One region of the Chromobacterium sp. FG89 genome, then DNA from elsewhere that is predicted to be linked to it. Evidence: predicted binding sites of a transcription regulator. Region 1 holds the regulator's gene; the other holds the start of a gene.
The links. Region 1 encodes FNR, which switches genes on or off when oxygen is low (the NO sensors DNR and NnrR bind a similar motif). Its sites were predicted from a motif close to TTGATNNNNATCAA; they were not measured.
Positions count from the first base shown of each region.

Region 2: nirJ (heme d1 biosynthesis radical SAM protein NirJ) is a predicted target of FNR. The motif match lies at 5,954-5,967, and genes of this name have one in related genera.

Region 1 covers NZ_JBMDIQ010000029.1:36,843-44,772, forward strand. Annotated here, with positions in the region: gene ACODRW_RS21460 (alanine/glycine:cation symporter family protein) at 227-1,642, shown strand; gene hemN (oxygen-independent coproporphyrinogen III oxidase) at 1,710-3,116, opposite strand; gene fnr (fumarate/nitrate reduction transcriptional regulator Fnr) at 3,226-3,972, shown strand; gene ACODRW_RS21475 (DUF1853 family protein) at 4,032-4,955, opposite strand; gene ACODRW_RS21480 (RNA methyltransferase) at 4,945-5,724, opposite strand; gene ACODRW_RS21485 (inositol monophosphatase family protein) at 5,928-6,719, shown strand; gene ACODRW_RS21490 (VOC family protein) at 6,805-7,203, shown strand; gene ACODRW_RS21495 (hypothetical protein) at 7,220-7,546, shown strand; gene udk (uridine kinase) at 7,548-7,930, opposite strand, start outside.
Region 2 covers NZ_JBMDIQ010000015.1:131,111-139,040, forward strand. Annotated here, with positions in the region: gene ACODRW_RS15860 (DUF3079 domain-containing protein) at 5-217, shown strand; gene ACODRW_RS15865 (nitrite reductase) at 296-1,984, shown strand; gene ACODRW_RS15870 (c-type cytochrome) at 2,035-2,343, shown strand; gene ACODRW_RS15875 (c-type cytochrome) at 2,325-2,660, shown strand; gene ACODRW_RS15880 (cytochrome D1 domain-containing protein) at 2,621-3,808, shown strand; gene ahbB (siroheme decarboxylase subunit beta) at 3,811-4,806, shown strand; gene ahbB (siroheme decarboxylase subunit beta) at 4,793-5,794, shown strand; gene nirJ (heme d1 biosynthesis radical SAM protein NirJ) at 6,025-7,236, shown strand; gene ACODRW_RS15900 (Crp/Fnr family transcriptional regulator) at 7,609-7,930, shown strand, end outside.

The DNA.
Region 1 (7,930 bases):
AGCAATCACTCTATTTTGCTAAATTCGCCGGGTTTCGCATCAAAACAGTCTGACGAAGCGGTGTCCCGAAGCAGGCGGCCTGACGGCCGCGGGGAGCTGTCTCGTCAAGACCGCAACCCTCGAGCCCGACGCCAAGATCGGGACGGGGTCAATCTTCCAGTCTGAAATCCTTCCGGCGCGCGTCGCCCATTTCCAGATTGCCACGCTCAGAGCTTTAAGAGGATCCATGGACTTGCTTCATTCGTTTATCAATGCCGCCAATGATGTGATTTGGGGCAAGATGCTGATCGGCCTGTTGCTGGCCGTCGGCTTGTATTTCTCGTTGCGTTCCGGCCTGTTGCAGCTGAGGCTGTTCGCGCGCGGCTGGCGCGAAATGATGGGCGGCCGCGGCGGCCATCGCAGCAAGGACGATATTTCGCCGTTCCAGGCTTTCGCCACCGGCCTCGCCAGCCGGGTGGGCACCGGCAATATCGCCGGCGTGGCCATCGCCATTGCCGCCGGCGGCCCCGGCGCGGTGTTCTGGATGTGGCTGACCGCCATGCTGGGCATGGCCAGCGCTTTCGCCGAATCGACTTTGGCGCAGCTGTTCAAGACCAATCACCATGACGACACCTTCCGCGGCGGCCCGGCCTACTACATCCAGAAAGGCCTGGGGCAACGCTGGCTGGGCGTGATCTTCGCCCTGTGTCTGATCCTGGCCTTCGGCCTGGTGTTCAACGCGGTGCAGGCCAACTCCATCGTGGCGGCCACCGAGGGCGCCTGGGGCTGGAACCGCTATATGGTGGGCATCGCCCTGGTGGTGATGACCGCCCCCATCATTTTTGGCGGCGTGCGCTCGGTGGCGCGGGTGGCCGAGTGGCTGGTGCCGGTGATGGCGGCCATTTATCTGCTGATGACCTTCTATGTCTTGGCGGCGCACGCGGCCGAGCTGCCGGGTTTGATCGTGCTGATCGTCAAGAGCGCCTTCGGTCTGGAGCAGGCGGCGGGCGGCTTCGCCGGCTATGCGGTGAGCCAGGCGATGATGCTGGGCATCAAGCGCGGCCTGTTCTCCAATGAGGCGGGCATGGGCTCCGCTCCCAACGCGGCGGCGACGGCGACTTCGCGTCACCCGGCGAGTCAGGGCGCGATCCAGATGTTCGGCGTCTTCATCGACACCATGGTGATCTGTACCGCCACCGCCGCCATCATTCTGCTGTCCGGCGTGTATGACCAGGGTTTGAGCGGCGTGGCGCTGACGCAGAAGGCGATCGAATCGCAGTTCGGCCCGATAGGCGCGTCCTTCCTGGCGGTGGCGATGTTCCTGTTCGCCTTTTCCACCATCATCGGCAATTACGCTTACGCCGAGGGCAATGTCGAATTCATCCGCAGCAATAAGGGGATCTTGCTGGCCTTCCGTCTGATCGTGCTGGCGATGGTGATGTTCGGCGCGGTGGCCAGCCTGCCGCTGGTGTGGGATATGGCCGACTTCGCCATGGGCCTGATGGCGCTGATCAATCTGGTGGCCATCGTGCTGCTGTCGCGTTATTTCTTCATTGTGCTGAAGGATTACGAGCGTCAGCTGAAGCGGGGCGAGTCCACCCCGGTGTTCAAGGTGGCGGATTACCCGGAACTGGCCGCCAAGGTGGAAAAAGACATCTGGTAAGCCTGCGTCCGGCTCCAACGATAAACAGCCCGCGTCCTGACGCGGGCTGTTTTGTTGCTAGCCCCGTTCAAATGGTCTTGGAGTAGCGCGCCTGGGTGCGGCGCTCCCGCAGATGGCGGTCGAAGATCATCGCGATATTGCGGATCAGGAAGCGGCCCTTGGGCTCCACCATGATGAAGTCGCCGTCGAAGGACAGCAGGCCCAGTTGCTGGTATTCGCGGATCTGCGGCAGTTCTTCGGCGAAGTACTCGGCGAAGTTGATGCCGTGGATCTCTTCCAGCGCTTCCACCGACAGCGAGAAGCGACACATCAGGCCTTGGATGATGCTGCGGCGCAGGATGTCGTCATTGTCCAGCGTCAGCCCGCGCAACACCGGCAGATGGCCGCTGTCCAGCGCCGCGTAATAACTGTCCAGGTCCTTGGCGTTCTGGCTGTAACAGGGGCCGACCTTGCCGATGGAGGACACGCCAAGACCGATCATGTCGCAGTCCGCATGGGTGGAGTAGCCCTGGAAATTGCGTTGCAGCCGGCCCTGGCGCAGGGCGGAGGCCAGTTCGTCGTCCGGCTTGGCGAAGTGATCCATGCCGATGAAGACATAGCCGGCGTCGGCCAGGCGCTGCACCGAGTCCTGCAGGATGTCCAGCTTGGTTTCCGGCGAGGGCAGATCGGCCTCGTTGATGCGCCGCTGCGGCATGAACACGGTGGGCAGGTGGGCGTAGTTGTACAGCGCCAGCCGGTCCGGCCCGATGGCGATCACCTTGTCCAGCGTGCGGCGCACCGATTCCCGAGTCTGCAGCGGCAGGCCGTAGATCAGATCGACGCTGACGGACTTGAAGCCGGCGTCGCGCGCGGCCTGGATCACCTCCAGTGTTTCCTCTTCGGACTGCACCCGGTTCACCGCCTGCTGCACCGCCGGTTCAAAGTCCTGAATCCCGACGCTGATGCGGTTGAATCCGAGTTCGGCCAGTTTGAAGATTGTCGCCGCGCTGACTTTGCGCGGGTCTATTTCTATGGAATACTCCCCCTCCTTCAAGAACTCGAAATGAGTCTTGAGCAAGGTCATCAATCGTTCCAGTTGCGCGTCGGACAAGAAAGTGGGGGTGCCGCCGCCGAAATGCAGCTGTATCACTTGCTCGCGGCGGCCCAGACAGGAGGCGATCATGCGGACCTCCTTCTCCAGGTAGTCCAGGTACAAGTCCGCTTTGCCGCTGTCCTTGGTGATGATCTTGTTGCAACCGCAGTAGTAGCAGATAGTGTTGCAAAAAGGTATATGAGCGTACAATGATAAAGGTTTCCGGTTGGCGCCGATGCTGCGCTGCCGTAGCCAGTGGATGTAGTCTCTTTCGGCAAAACCCGGCGTAAAGCGATCCGCTGTCGGGTATGACGTATATCTAGGACCTGTCCCGTCGAGGCGCTCAATCAGCGCGCGGTCGAATTCAAAATGGGCAGGAGAAAATGGGTGGGTGGTCTTCATGTCGTATTTGGATGGCAAAACCTCTGGTGGACTGGTAAATTTGCGGAAATCCTGCGAATTTCGCTTTGATAAGGGTCAAGCTTCATCGCAAGCTTGTACTAAACATGCCATGTCCGATCAGAACCATATCTCTTTGCATAACCTGAAGGTCTCCTGCTCCAACTGCAGCCTGAAGGAACTTTGTCTACCTGTGGGGCTTAACCGCGAGGAGCTGACCCAGCTCGACGCGGTGATCCGCCAAAGCCGCCGTTTGAAGCGCGGCGAGTACTTGTTCCGCAGCGGCGAGGGCTTCCGTTCGCTGTTCGCGGTGCGCACCGGCTTCTTCAAGACCAGCGTCGCCAGTCAGGACGGCCGCGAGCAGGTCACCGGCTTCCATATGTCCGGCGAACTGATGGGCCTGGACGGCATTTCCGCCAATGTGCACGGCTGCGACGCCATCGCGCTGGAGGACAGCGAGGTGTGCGAGCTGCCGTTCAGCCGCATGGAGAGCCTGGGCCGCGAAATTCCCACCCTGCAGCACCATTTCTACCGTCTGATGAGCCGCGAGATCGTTCGCGATCAGAATGTAATGTTGTTATTGGGCAACATGAAGGCGGAAGAGCGCTTGGCCGCCTTCCTGCTCAATCTGTCGCAGCGTCTGTCCACCCGCGGCTTCGCCGCCAACGACTTCATCCTGCGCATGAGCCGCGAGGAAATCGGCAGCTTCCTCGGCCTGAAGCTGGAAACCGTCAGCCGCACGCTGTCCAAGTTCCAGCAGCAAGGCTGGATCACCGTCGATCATAAGCACATCCAACTGGTGATGGTGGACGAATTGAAGGCGCTGATTTCCGGCTGCGCTCACGCCAACGGACATTGATTCCGCCGCGCGGGCGGGCAGATGGAAAACGCAAGGCAAGCCCTCGGGCTTGCCTTTTTTCATGGGGCCGGCGCGCAGTCCGCGATTTGCAGCAGCAGCCGCGACAGCGGCGCCTCCTGAGGCCAGCCCGGCGGCACGGCGAAGCCGCGGGCCACTTCATGCCAGTCGCCGTCGGGGCCGGGCTGCAGTTCGGCCAGCAGCTGCGGCGCCTCGGCCTGTTCCAGGCGCGCGCGCAGTTCCGCCGCGTCGGCGGTGTGTTCCGGCGAGCGGCGCGCCGGCGCCAGCCAACTGAGCCTGGGCAGCCAGGCCCAGCGCGAATCCGCATTCAACGCCGGCCAGTCGCCGCGCAGCGGCCAGTATTGCCCGTACAGCGGCTGGGCGCCGGGCGGCGCTTCCGGCGCGGTGTCGCGGGCGTGGAACAGCCAGCCGCTGAGCCGGGCGCCGACCGCGCAGCCCTCAAAGCCCGCCGGCAGCGTCGCTTGCGCCGCCGGGTGGCGGGACAGGCGCAGCTGGGTTTGCAGTTTATGGGCTTTCAGCGCCCAGGCGTCGCGCAGGCTGGGGCCGGTCAAGGTGTCCGCGCTGCGGCCCAGTTGCAGATAGAACTTGCTGGCGGCTTCCAGATGCAGCGGTTGGCCGTCTAGGCGCAGCAGGAAGTCGAACTCGCCGACGGTGCGGCCGTCCGGCGCGCGCACCGGCAGATTGCTGGCCACCAGTTCGATGTGCGGCGCCAGCCGGAACCAGAAGGACAGCAGCCGTTCCGCGTAATGGCCCAGACGGCGGGTGGGCTGGCGCGCCAGCCAGTGCTGAAGTTCGGCAGGATCGGCGTCCAGCGTTTGCAGCAAGGCCGGGCCGTCGGCCCCCAGCAGCCGCTGCGGCGGGATGTCCGCGCCGCTGCGCCAGGGAGAGGGCGCGGAGAGCAGAAAAGCCAGATCGCGCACCGCCGGGTGCGCGTAGGGCAGGGTGAACGGCGGCTTATTCGCCATCCTGTCCGGGCGCGTCGCGGCGGACTTCGCCGTCGGCGGCGCGCTGCACCTGTTTGAGGAAGCCGCGCAGGATGTCGATTTCCTCGCGCAGCAGGCCGGCGCGGTTGAACAGGGTGCGCATCCGGCGCATCATCCGTTCGCTGTTGCGGCGGCGGAAATAGCCTATCTTGTCCATGGTCTGTTCCAGGTGGCCGCAGAAGCCCTCCACCTCGCCCAGCGCCGCCGCGTCGCTGTCGGCGCGCAGATAGTCGACGTCCACGCCGGTGTGGCTGAACAGTTCGTAAGTCATCACCTGCACCGCCATCGCCAGATTCAGCGAGAAGTAGTCCGGGTTGCCGGGGATGGTGACCAGGCGGTTGCATTGTTCGACTTCTTCAATGGACAGGCCGAAGGTCTCGTTGCCGAACACCAGGGCCACTTGTTCGCCGGCGCGGGCGCGCGCCACCAGTTCCGGCGTGGTCTGGCGCGGGGTGGACAGCGGGGTGGTCAGCTCGCGACGGCGGCTGGTCAGCGCGCAGGCGATGGTGACGTCTTGCAAGGCCTCGGCCAGGCTGGACACCACGGTGGCCTGCTCCAGAAGATCCACCGCGCCGGAGGCCAGCGTATTGGCCTCGTCGCTGGGAAACACTTTGGGTTCAACCAGATACAGCCGGCTCAGGCCCATGGTTTTCATCGCCCGGGCGGCGGAGCCGATATTGCCCGGATGGTTGGGGCGGGCCAACACGATGCGAATGTTTTTCAGAAAATCAGGTACTTGGGGTTTATTCATCAGCAGTTTCACATTAAAATAGCCGGCTTATCGAAAAGCCCGCGCGCCGTTTTGCGCGCAAGGCCAGCGTTTGCCGGATTGGGCAGGCGTGCGGCCTTGCCCGATTGCGCCGGGTTTTTCTTGTTCCTTAACCCAGATTGTTACTAGCAGACGTCGCGTCATGTGGCGGACGTCTGTCATGGTTGAAAGTGTAGAGGCCGTCAATGCATCCGATGCTCAATGTCGCGGTGAAAGCCGCTCGCCGCGCCGGCAGTGTCATCCAGCGCGCGTCGCTGAATCTCGACGCGGTGCGCGTAGAGCGCAAGAAACACAATGACTTCGTGACCGAAGTGGACCGCGCCGCGGAAGAGTCCATCATCGCTTCCATTCTGGAAGCTTATCCCAAGCACGCGATTCTAGCAGAAGAGTCCGGCGCGAAAGGCATCGGTTCGTCGGAATACGAGTGGATCATCGATCCGATCGACGGCACTACCAACTTCCTGCACGGCCACCCGCAGTACGCGATCTCCATCGCGCTGGCGCACAAGGGCCAGGTGCAGCAAGCCGTGGTCTTCGACCCCAACCGCAACGATCTGTTCACCGCCTCGCGCGGCGTCGGCGCCTTCCTCAACGATCGCCGCATCCGCGTGTCCAAACGCTTCATGATGAATGAATGCGTGATCGCCACCGGCTTCCCGGTGTCCGACCAAAGCTATATCGACCAATACCTGGGCATGCTCAAGGATGTGCTGGCCAAGACCGCCGGAGTACGCCGCGAAGGCGCGGCCTCGCTGGACCTGTGCAATGTCGCTTGCGGCCGCGTGGAAGGTTTCTGGGAGCTGAACCTCAAGCCTTGGGACATCGCCGCGGGCAGCCTGATCGTGCAGGAAGCGGGCGGCATCGTCACCGATTTGTCCGGCGAACAAGGCTGGCTGGAGTCCGGCGACATCGTCGCCGCCAACCCGAAAGTGCTGGCGCAGCTGCTGCATACGCTGGCGCCGCATATCGGCAAGTAAGCGCTGCCGGTTTGGGCCCCTTGGGGTTTGAGCGGCTAACGCGTCACGGCGTCCTCGGGGGCGCCGTTTTTGTTTGGAGCGTGATATGAAACAGTTTTTGGGTTCGGTCGCCCTGGTGGTGACGGATTACGATGAAGCCATCGCCTGGTATGTGGACAAGCTGGGCTTTGTCTTGCTGGAGGATGAGCGCCAGGGCGAGGACAAGCGCTGGGTGCGCGTGGCGCCGCCGGGAGCGAGCGAGTGCGCGCTGCTGCTGGCCAAGGCGAGCAATGCGCGGCAGCAGGCGGCGGTGGGCGGCCAGACCGGCGGCCGCGTGGGTTTCTTCCTGCATACCGACGATTTCTGGCGCGATTACCGCCGCATGGCGGCGGCGGGCGTGAGCTTCAGCGAGCAGCCGCGCGAGGAGGAATACGGCACCGTGGTGGTGTTCGAGGACTTGTACGGCAATCGCTGGGATTTGCTGCAGTTGAAGTCCGACGTTTAAACGCCGGCTGGGCCCCGTGAATAACAAAGAGCCGCGCATTGCGCGGCTCTTTGTTATTCACGTCGCCAAAAACCGCCGGCTCGTCGTCGGCAGCGGCTTGCGGCTGCGGCGGATAGGCGTCCGCTTCGTTCCAATCCAGATCCCAATCCAGATCCAGTTCGGCCAGCATGGCCTGGCGTCCGGCCTGGCGCTGTCCGGAGCGGCTTTGTCCGTGGGCGCCGCCTTTTTTCATGATGGGCGCGCAAGCGTGCGGATTGCGCGGTTTGATCGTGTGCATGGAGTGCTCCTGTGCTTGGGGCCCGCTGAGCGGGCGGAAGACGGCGGCGCGGACGCCGCCGGGTAAATCAGTTGTGCACCATCAGGCTGGCCACCTTGGTGGTGATGATGTCCACCGCCGGATCATTGGCGCCGTGCGGCAGGATCACGTCGGCGAAGCGCTTGGTGGGCTCGATGAACTGGTTGTGCATCGGGCGCACCGTGGTCAGGTATTGTTCGATCACGCTGTCGGTGGTGCGGCCGCGTTCGGTGATGTCGCGCTTGAGACGACGGATGAAGCGCACGTCGGAATCGGTGTCGACGAAGATCTTCAAGGACATCATGTCGCGCAGCGCGGCGTCGTACAGTGGGAACAGGCCTTCGATGACGATGACCGGCGCCGGCTGCACGGTGATGGTTTCCTCGGCGCGGGTGTGGTTGGCGAAGTCGTAGACCGGCATTTCGATGGCGC
Region 2 (7,930 bases), on a different contig from region 1:
CCCCATGGCCAAAAAATTCCCGCTGCACCCCGCCCACCCCGAACGCATCTGCTGGGGCTGCGACCTCTATTGCCCCGCCAACTCCCTGCAATGCGGCAACGGCTCCAGCCGCACGCAACATCCGGCGGAAGTGCTGGGCGACGACTGGTATCAATACGGCGACTGGGGCCTGGAAGATTCCCCGGTCACAGGACAGGACGGCTCCGGCAAGCGTTGATTCGAATCAAGGCTGTCCATATGCGTCCGGGATGATCATGCTCGCAAAAGGGTTATTCCTAACGCTGGAGCGCACGCCATGAAGTTTAAGTCTCCGAAGCAGTCCCTGTTCACCAAGAGCGTCTTGCTCGCCCTGTTGCCGCTGGCCGCGGCCCCCGTCTGGGCGGACACCGCCGCCCCGCCCGCCGGCGAGGCGATGCACCAGAACGCCAACGCCAAAGCCCCGCCGATGACCGAGGCGGAATTCACCCGCGGCAAGCAAATCTACTTCGAACGCTGCGCCGGCTGTCACGGCGTGCTGCGCAAAGGCGCCACCGGCAAGGCGCTGACGCCGGACATCACCCTGGCGCGCGGCACTGAATACCTGAAAACCTTCATCAAATACGGCTCCCCGGCCGGCATGCCCAACTGGGGCACCTCCGGCGAATTCAACGACCAGCAAGTGGACCTGATGGCGCGCTACGTGCAGCAAGAGCCGCCCACCCCGCCGGAATTCGGCATGCAGGACATGCTGGCCACCTGGAAGGTGCAAGTGCCGGTGGACAAGCGTCCGCGGCGCAAGGAAAACCAGCTGGACATCTCCAACCTGTTCTCCGTCACCCTGCGCGACGCCGGCGAAATCGCGCTGATCGACGGCCACAGCAAACAGATCGTCAGCGTGATCAAAACCGGCTACGCCGTGCACATCTCCCGGCTGTCCAAATCCGGCCGTTACCTGTACGTGATCGGCCGCGACGGCAAGATCAATCTGGTGGACCTGTGGATGGCCAAGCCGGACAGCGTGGCGGAAATCCGCATCGGCCTGGAAGCGCGCTCGGTGGAAACCTCCAAATACCGCGGCTACGACGACAAGCTGGCGGTGGCCGGCGCTTACTGGCCGCCGCAATACGTGATCATGGACGGCGCCAGCCTCAAGCCGCTGAAAATCGTTGGCACCCGCGGCATGACGGTGGACAACGAATACCACCCGGAACCGCGCGTGGCCTCCATCGTGGCCAGCCATTACAAGCCGGAATTCGTGGTCAACGCCAAGGAAACCGGCAAGATCATGATGGTGGACTACTCCGACCTGGCCAACCTCAAGACCACCACCATAGACGCCGCCAAATTCCTGCACGACGGCGGCTTCGACGCCAGCGGCCGCTACTTCATGGTGGCCGCCAACGCCTCCAATAAAGTGGCGGTGGTGGACACCAAGCTGGACAAGCTGGCGGCGCTGGTGGACGTGGGCAAAACCCCGCACCCCGGCCGCGGCGCCAACTTCACGGACCCGCAATACGGGCCGGTCTGGGCCACCAGCCACCTGGGCGACGACAGCATCAGCCTGGTGGGCACCGATCCGGAAAAACACAAGGCCCAGGCCTGGAAAGTGGTGCGCACGCTCAAAGGGCAGGGCGGCGGCTCGCTGTTCATCAAGACCCATCCGCAATCCGCCAATCTGTGGGTGGACACCGTGTTCAACCCGGACGCCAAGCTCAGCCAGAGCGTGGCGGTGTTCGACATCAAGCACCTGGACAAGGGCTTCTCCATGCTGCCGATCGGCGAATGGTCCGGCCTGAGCGACGGCGCCAAACGCGTGTTGCAGCCGGAATTCAACAAGGCCGGCGATGAAGTCTGGTTCTCGGTCTGGAGCGCCAAGGACAAGCAATCCGCCATCGTGGTGGTGGACGACAAAACCCGCAAGCTCAAGGCCGTGATCAAGGACCCTCGCCTGGTCACCCCCACCGGCAAATTCAACGTCTACAACACCCAGCACGACATCTACTGACCCCGCCAGCGCGCCCGCCGGGCCAGCCCCGGCGGGCGGAGGAGAACGCAATGAAAACAAGCCTGATCCTGGCCTGCGCCGCCCTGGCGCTGCATGCGCTGCCGGCCGCGGCCGCCGCGCCGGAAGCGCTGCTCAAGCAACACAACTGCCTGGCCTGCCATGCGCTGGACGCCAAGCTGGTGGGGCCGTCCTACCAGCAGGTGGCCGCCAAGTACAAGGGGCAGGACGCCGCCGTCAAACTGATGGACAAGGTGAAAAAGGGCGGCTCCGGCAGCTTCGGCCCGGTGCCGATGTCGCCCAACCCACAAGTGCCGGACGCCGAACTCAAGGCCATGGTGCAATGGATCCTGAACCGCTGATCCGCGGCGCGGCGGCGGCCTTGCTGCTGCTCTGCAGCGCCGCCGTCGCCGCGCCGGCGGCCCCCGCGCCGGAGCGGGCGGCCCAGCTGCGCCACCTGGCGCGCCAGGACTGCGGCGCCTGCCATGGCCTGAGCCTGCGCGGCGGCCTGGGCAGCCCGCTGACGCCGGAGGCGCTCAAGGACAAGCCGGACGCCGGCCTGGCCGCCGTGATCCTGGCCGGCCGGCCCGGCACCCCGATGCCGCCTTGGCGGCCTTTTCTGACGGAAGAAGAAGCGATATGGCTGGTTTACTGGTTAAAGCAGGGCGCGCCGCCCTGATCCCGGCCTTGGCCGCGCTGCTGGGCGGCTGCGCCGCGCCGCGCGGCACCGGCGACCTGGGCGTGGTGATAGAACGCGCCAGCGGCAGCGTGCAAGTGGTGGACAACACCCGCGCGGAAAGCCTGGGCCGGGTGGAAGGGCTGGGCGATCTGTCCCACGCCTCGGCGGTGTTCTCGCGCGACGCGCGTTACGCCTACGTGTTTGGCCGCGACGGCGCCATCAGCAAGGTGGACCTGCTGCGCCGGCGGCTGGAACGGCGCGTGGTGCAGGCCGGCAACAGCATAGGCGGCGCCATCTCCTCGGACGGCCGCGTGCTGGCCGCGCAAAACTACCAGCCGGGCGGCGTGCGCCTGTTCGACGCCGCCACGCTGGCGCCGCTGGCCTCGGTGCCCGCCGCGCCGGGCGCGGACGGCAAACCCTCGCGCGTGGTGGGCCTGGCGGACCTGCCGGGCCGGCGCTTCGTTTACGCGCTGTTCGACGCCGACGAAATCAATGTGCTGGACGCCGCGGACCCGGCCCAGCCGAAACTGACCCGCTACCGCGACGCCGGCAAGCGCCCCTACGACGGCCTGGCCAGCATGGACGGCCGCTACTTCCTGGCCGGGCTCTACGGCGAAGACGGCCTGTCCCTGCTGGACACCTGGCGGCCGGAACAAGGCGTGCGCCGCATCCTGGCCGGCTACGGCCGCGGCCAACAGCCGCTGCCGGTGTACAAGATGCCGCATCTGCGCGGCTGGGCGCTGGCCGGCGATTACGCCTTCCTGCCCGCCATCGGCCGCCACGAAGTGCTGCTGGCGGACAACCGCAGCTGGACGCAACAGGCCGCCATACCGGTGCTGGGCCAGCCGGTGTTCGTGATGGCGGAACCGTCCGGCCGGCGGGTCTGGGTCAATTTCGCCTTCCCGGACAACGACAAGGTGCAAGTCATCGATGTGCCCACGCGCAGCGTGATCGCCACCCTGAAGCCGGGCAAGGCCATCCTGCACATGGAGTTCACCCCGCGCGGCGACGCGGTGTGGCTGTCCAGCCGCGACGAAGACAAGCTGGTGGTGGTGGACACCGCCAGCCTCAAAGTGCTGCGCGAACTGCCGGCGCAAAGCCCGTCCGGCATCTTCTTCAGCTGGCGCGCCAGCCGCATCGGGATGTAGCCATGCTTATTTCAGACGCCGATCCGGCCCTGCTGCGGCTGATCAACGGCAGCCAGCGCGGCTTTCCGCTGCTGCCGCGCCCCTTCGCCGCGCTCGCCGCCGGCATGGAACCGGGCTGGAGCGAAGCCCGGCTGCTGGCCGCGCTGCAAGACGCCCAGGCGGCCGGCCTGCTGGCCCGCGTCGGCGCGGTGTTCGCGCCCAACACCGTGGGCAACAGCACCCTGGCCGCGATGGCGGCGCCGGCGGAGCGGCTGGAAGAAGTGGCCGCTTTCGTCAGCCGCCAGCGCGAGGTCAACCACAACTACCGGCGGGACCATCATTACAATCTGTGGTTCGTCGTGGCCGCCGCCTCATCGGCCGGCGTGGCCGCGGCGCTGAGCCGCATCCGCCTGGCCACCGGCATCCCGCCGCTGGACCTGCCGCTGCTGCGGGAATACCACATCGACCTGGGCTTTTCCTTCCTGGCGGAGCCCGCCGCGGCGGCGGAAGCGCCGGCGGCGGCGGACGACCCCGGCCTGTCCGCCGGCCAGCGCCAGCGGCTGCTGGCGGCGCTGTCGCCGGGCCTGCCGCTGACCCCGCGGCCTTATCAAGCGCTGGGCGCGCAATGCGCGCTGAGCGAGGCCCAGACCCTGGCGCAAATCGCCCACTGGCGGCAGCAAGGCGTCATCCGCCGCTTCGGCATGGTGGTGCGCCACCAGGAACTGGGCTACCGCGCCAACGCCATGTGGGTGTGGCGGATAGACGACGACGCCGAACGCGAGCGCGTGGCGCTGGCGCTGGCGGCGGAGCCGGCCGTCACCCTGTGCTACGAACGTCCGCCGCGTCCGCCGGACTGGCCCTACCAACTGTTCACCATGGTCCACGCCCGCGACGCGCAGAGCCTGGACGCCGCGCTGGCGGACATCCGCCGCCGGCACGGCCTGGAACGGCTGCCGCAGGCGGTGCTGCGCTCCACCCGGCGCTACAAACAAACCGGAGCCTGTTATGGATACGCCTGAAGCGCTGGCAATGCTGGACACGCTGGACGCCTTGGACGCGCGGCTGATAGACCGGCTGCAAGGCGGCTTCCCGCTGGTGTCGCGCCCCTACGCGGCGGCCGGGCGCAGCCTGGGGCTGGGCGAAGACGGCCTGATCCGGCGCTTGCGCCAACTGCTGTACGCCGGCGTGCTCAGCCGCTTTGGGCCGATGTACCAGATAGAACGCCTGGGCGGCCGCTTTGTGCTGGCCGCCTTGGCCGCGCCGGAAGCGCGCTTCGACGAAGTGGCCGCCGCCGTCAACGCGCTGCCCGCGGTGGCGCACAACTACCGTCGCGAACACCGGCTGAACATGTGGTTCGTGCTGGCCGCGGACAGCGCCGCCGCCATCGACGCCGCCCGGCGCGGCATCGAACTGGTGACCGGCCTGGAAGTGAACCTGTTTCCCAAAGAGCGGGAATACTTTGTGGGCATGCGTTTTCAGGTGGGCGGCGCGGCCCCGGTGGGCGCGGCCGCCGGCGCGCGGCGCGCGGGCGAACCGGCCGCGCTGAGCGAAGACGACCGGAAGCTGATCCGCGCCACCCAGGCCGGCCTGCCGCTGTGCCGGCAGCCCTACCGCGACATTGCGCGGCGGCTGGGCTGGGCGGAGGCCGAAGTGACGGCGCGGCTGGCGCGCTGGCTGGAGCAGGGCGTGGTGCGCCGCATCGGCGCGGTGCCCAACCATTACGCCATCGGCTACCGGGCCAACGGCATGGCGGTGTTCGACGTGGCCGACGAACAGGTGGACGCGCTGGGCGCGCAACTGGGCGGCCTGGACGCGGTCAGCCATTGCTACCGCCGTCCGCGCCGGCCGGGCTGGCCGTACAACCTGTTCGCCATGCTGCACGGCAGCGAGCGGCCGGCGGTGCTGGCCGCGGTGGACGACGCGCGCGCCTTGCTGGGCGAGGCCTGCCGCGGCCACGAGGTGCTGTTTTCCAGCCGGATTTTGAAGAAAACGGGCTTGAGGCTTTGAGAACGTATTTACGATCTCGCGAGCTAGGGCGAGACAAGGCGAAAACGGCTGAGAAAGCGGAATGTACGCGTGGTACATGAGCATTTCGAAGCCGGTTTCAACGCTGTATCGCCGACGGGTAGCAGATCGTAAACAGGTTCTGAGGCGCTGCGGATTCCATTGACCCGCATCAAGGAGCCGCCGCCGCCCCCGGCCGCACACTGAGCCATCTTCCCGCGACGGAGCCGGCCATGTTGCGACTGACCCAATACCTGCGCCTGCTGCGCGAACCGGCGGCGGTTCCGCCGCCAGGGCGCGCCATGCCCGCCGGGCCGCAAGCCCCGGTGGTGATCTGGAACCTGATCCGCCGCTGCAACCTCACCTGCCAGCACTGCTATTCCACCTCCGCCAACCGCGACTTCGCCGGCGAACTGAACACCGACGAAGCCTATGCGGTGCTGGACGATCTCCACGCCTACGGCGTGCGCGTGCTGATCCTGTCCGGCGGCGAACCGCTGCTGCGGCCGGACCTGCCGGCCATCGCCCGGCGCGCCAAGGCGCTGGGCTTCTATATCGGCCTGTCCAGCAACGGCACCCTGATGGACCCGGACCAGGTCGCCGTCTTGGCCGACATCGGTTTCGACTACGTGGGCGTCAGCCTGGACGGCATCGGCGCCACCCACGACCGCTTCCGGCGGCTGGACGGCGGCTTTGAACTGGCGCTGCGCGGCCTGCGGCTGGCGCGCGACGCCGGCCTGAAAGTGGGCATCCGCTACACCATGACGGAAGACAACGCCGCGGACCTGCCGGCGCTGCTGCAACTGATGGCGGACGAAGACATCGACAAGTTCTATTTCTCCCACCTCAACTACGCCGGACGCGGCAACAAACACCGCGCGGACGACGCCCGCCACGCCCGCAGCCGCTGGGCGCTGGAGCTGCTGATCCAGCAAGCGCTGGCCCAGCTGGACGCCGGCCGGCCGCGGGACTTCGTCACCGGCAACAACGACGCGGACGGCGTCTACCTGCTGCACTGGGCGCGCCGGCATTACCCGGAGCGCGCCGACACCCTGCTGCGGGCGCTGCGGCGCTGGGGCGGCAACGCCAGCGGCGTCCACATCGCCAATATCGACAACCTGGGCAACGTCCACCCGGACACCATGTGGTGGAAAGTGACGCTGGGCAATGTGCGGGAACGGCCGTTTTCCGCGATCTGGCAACAGCCGCAACACCCGCTGATGAGCGGCCTGCGCCAATCTCCGCGCCCGGTGGCCGGCCGCTGCGGCGCTTGCGGCCACCTGGACATCTGCAACGGCAACACCCGAGTGCGCGCCTGGGAACTGAGCGGAGATTTTTGGGCGGCGGACCCGGCCTGTTATCTGAGCGATGCGGAAATCGGCGTGGAGCCGGGCCGCCACGCGCGGCCGGAGCTGACGCCGTGGAGCCGGGCGGCCCAACATTGAGGCGAGCGCGGTAGAGCCTGTTTACGATCTCTTTGAGAGGGGGGGATGGTTCAAAACGTCGAATACGCGGTTTCCCACCTATCCGTGCAACGCTTCAACATATTGAAGCTGCCGGCGAGATTTTTTCTAAGAACGTGTTTACGATCTCGCGAGCAAGAGCGAGACAAGGCGAAAACGATCGAAAAAGCGGAATGTACGAGTGGTACATGAGCATTTTGAGGGCGTACTCACCGTGTAACGCTCCACGACGCGCAGCAGATCGTAAACAGGTTCTAATCACATCGAACTAGGCCGCTGCTGCCAATGGCCCATGGCCCTTGGCGGAGCGCGCTTTTATAGTGTAAGCCTCCGCCATTATCGAGCCACACCGTCATGAGCCATCTGGACATCCCATCCTTCCTGCGCCACCAGCCGCTGTTCCAGCAATTGTCCCCGGAACAGATCCAGGCGCTGGTGCCGCACACCCAAGAACTGCGCGGCCTCAAGGGCCAGGTGATTTTTCAGAAGGGCGACCCCTGCGACGGCATGTTCCTGGTGGTGTACGGCCGGGTGAAGCTGGCGCTGTCCTCGGCGCAGGGCAGTGAAAAAGTGATGGAAATCATCCACCCCGGCCAAAGCTTTGCCGAGGCGGTGATGTTCCTGGGCCGGCCCTGCCCGGTGATGGCCCAGTTCCTGGAAGACGGCATGCTGCTCA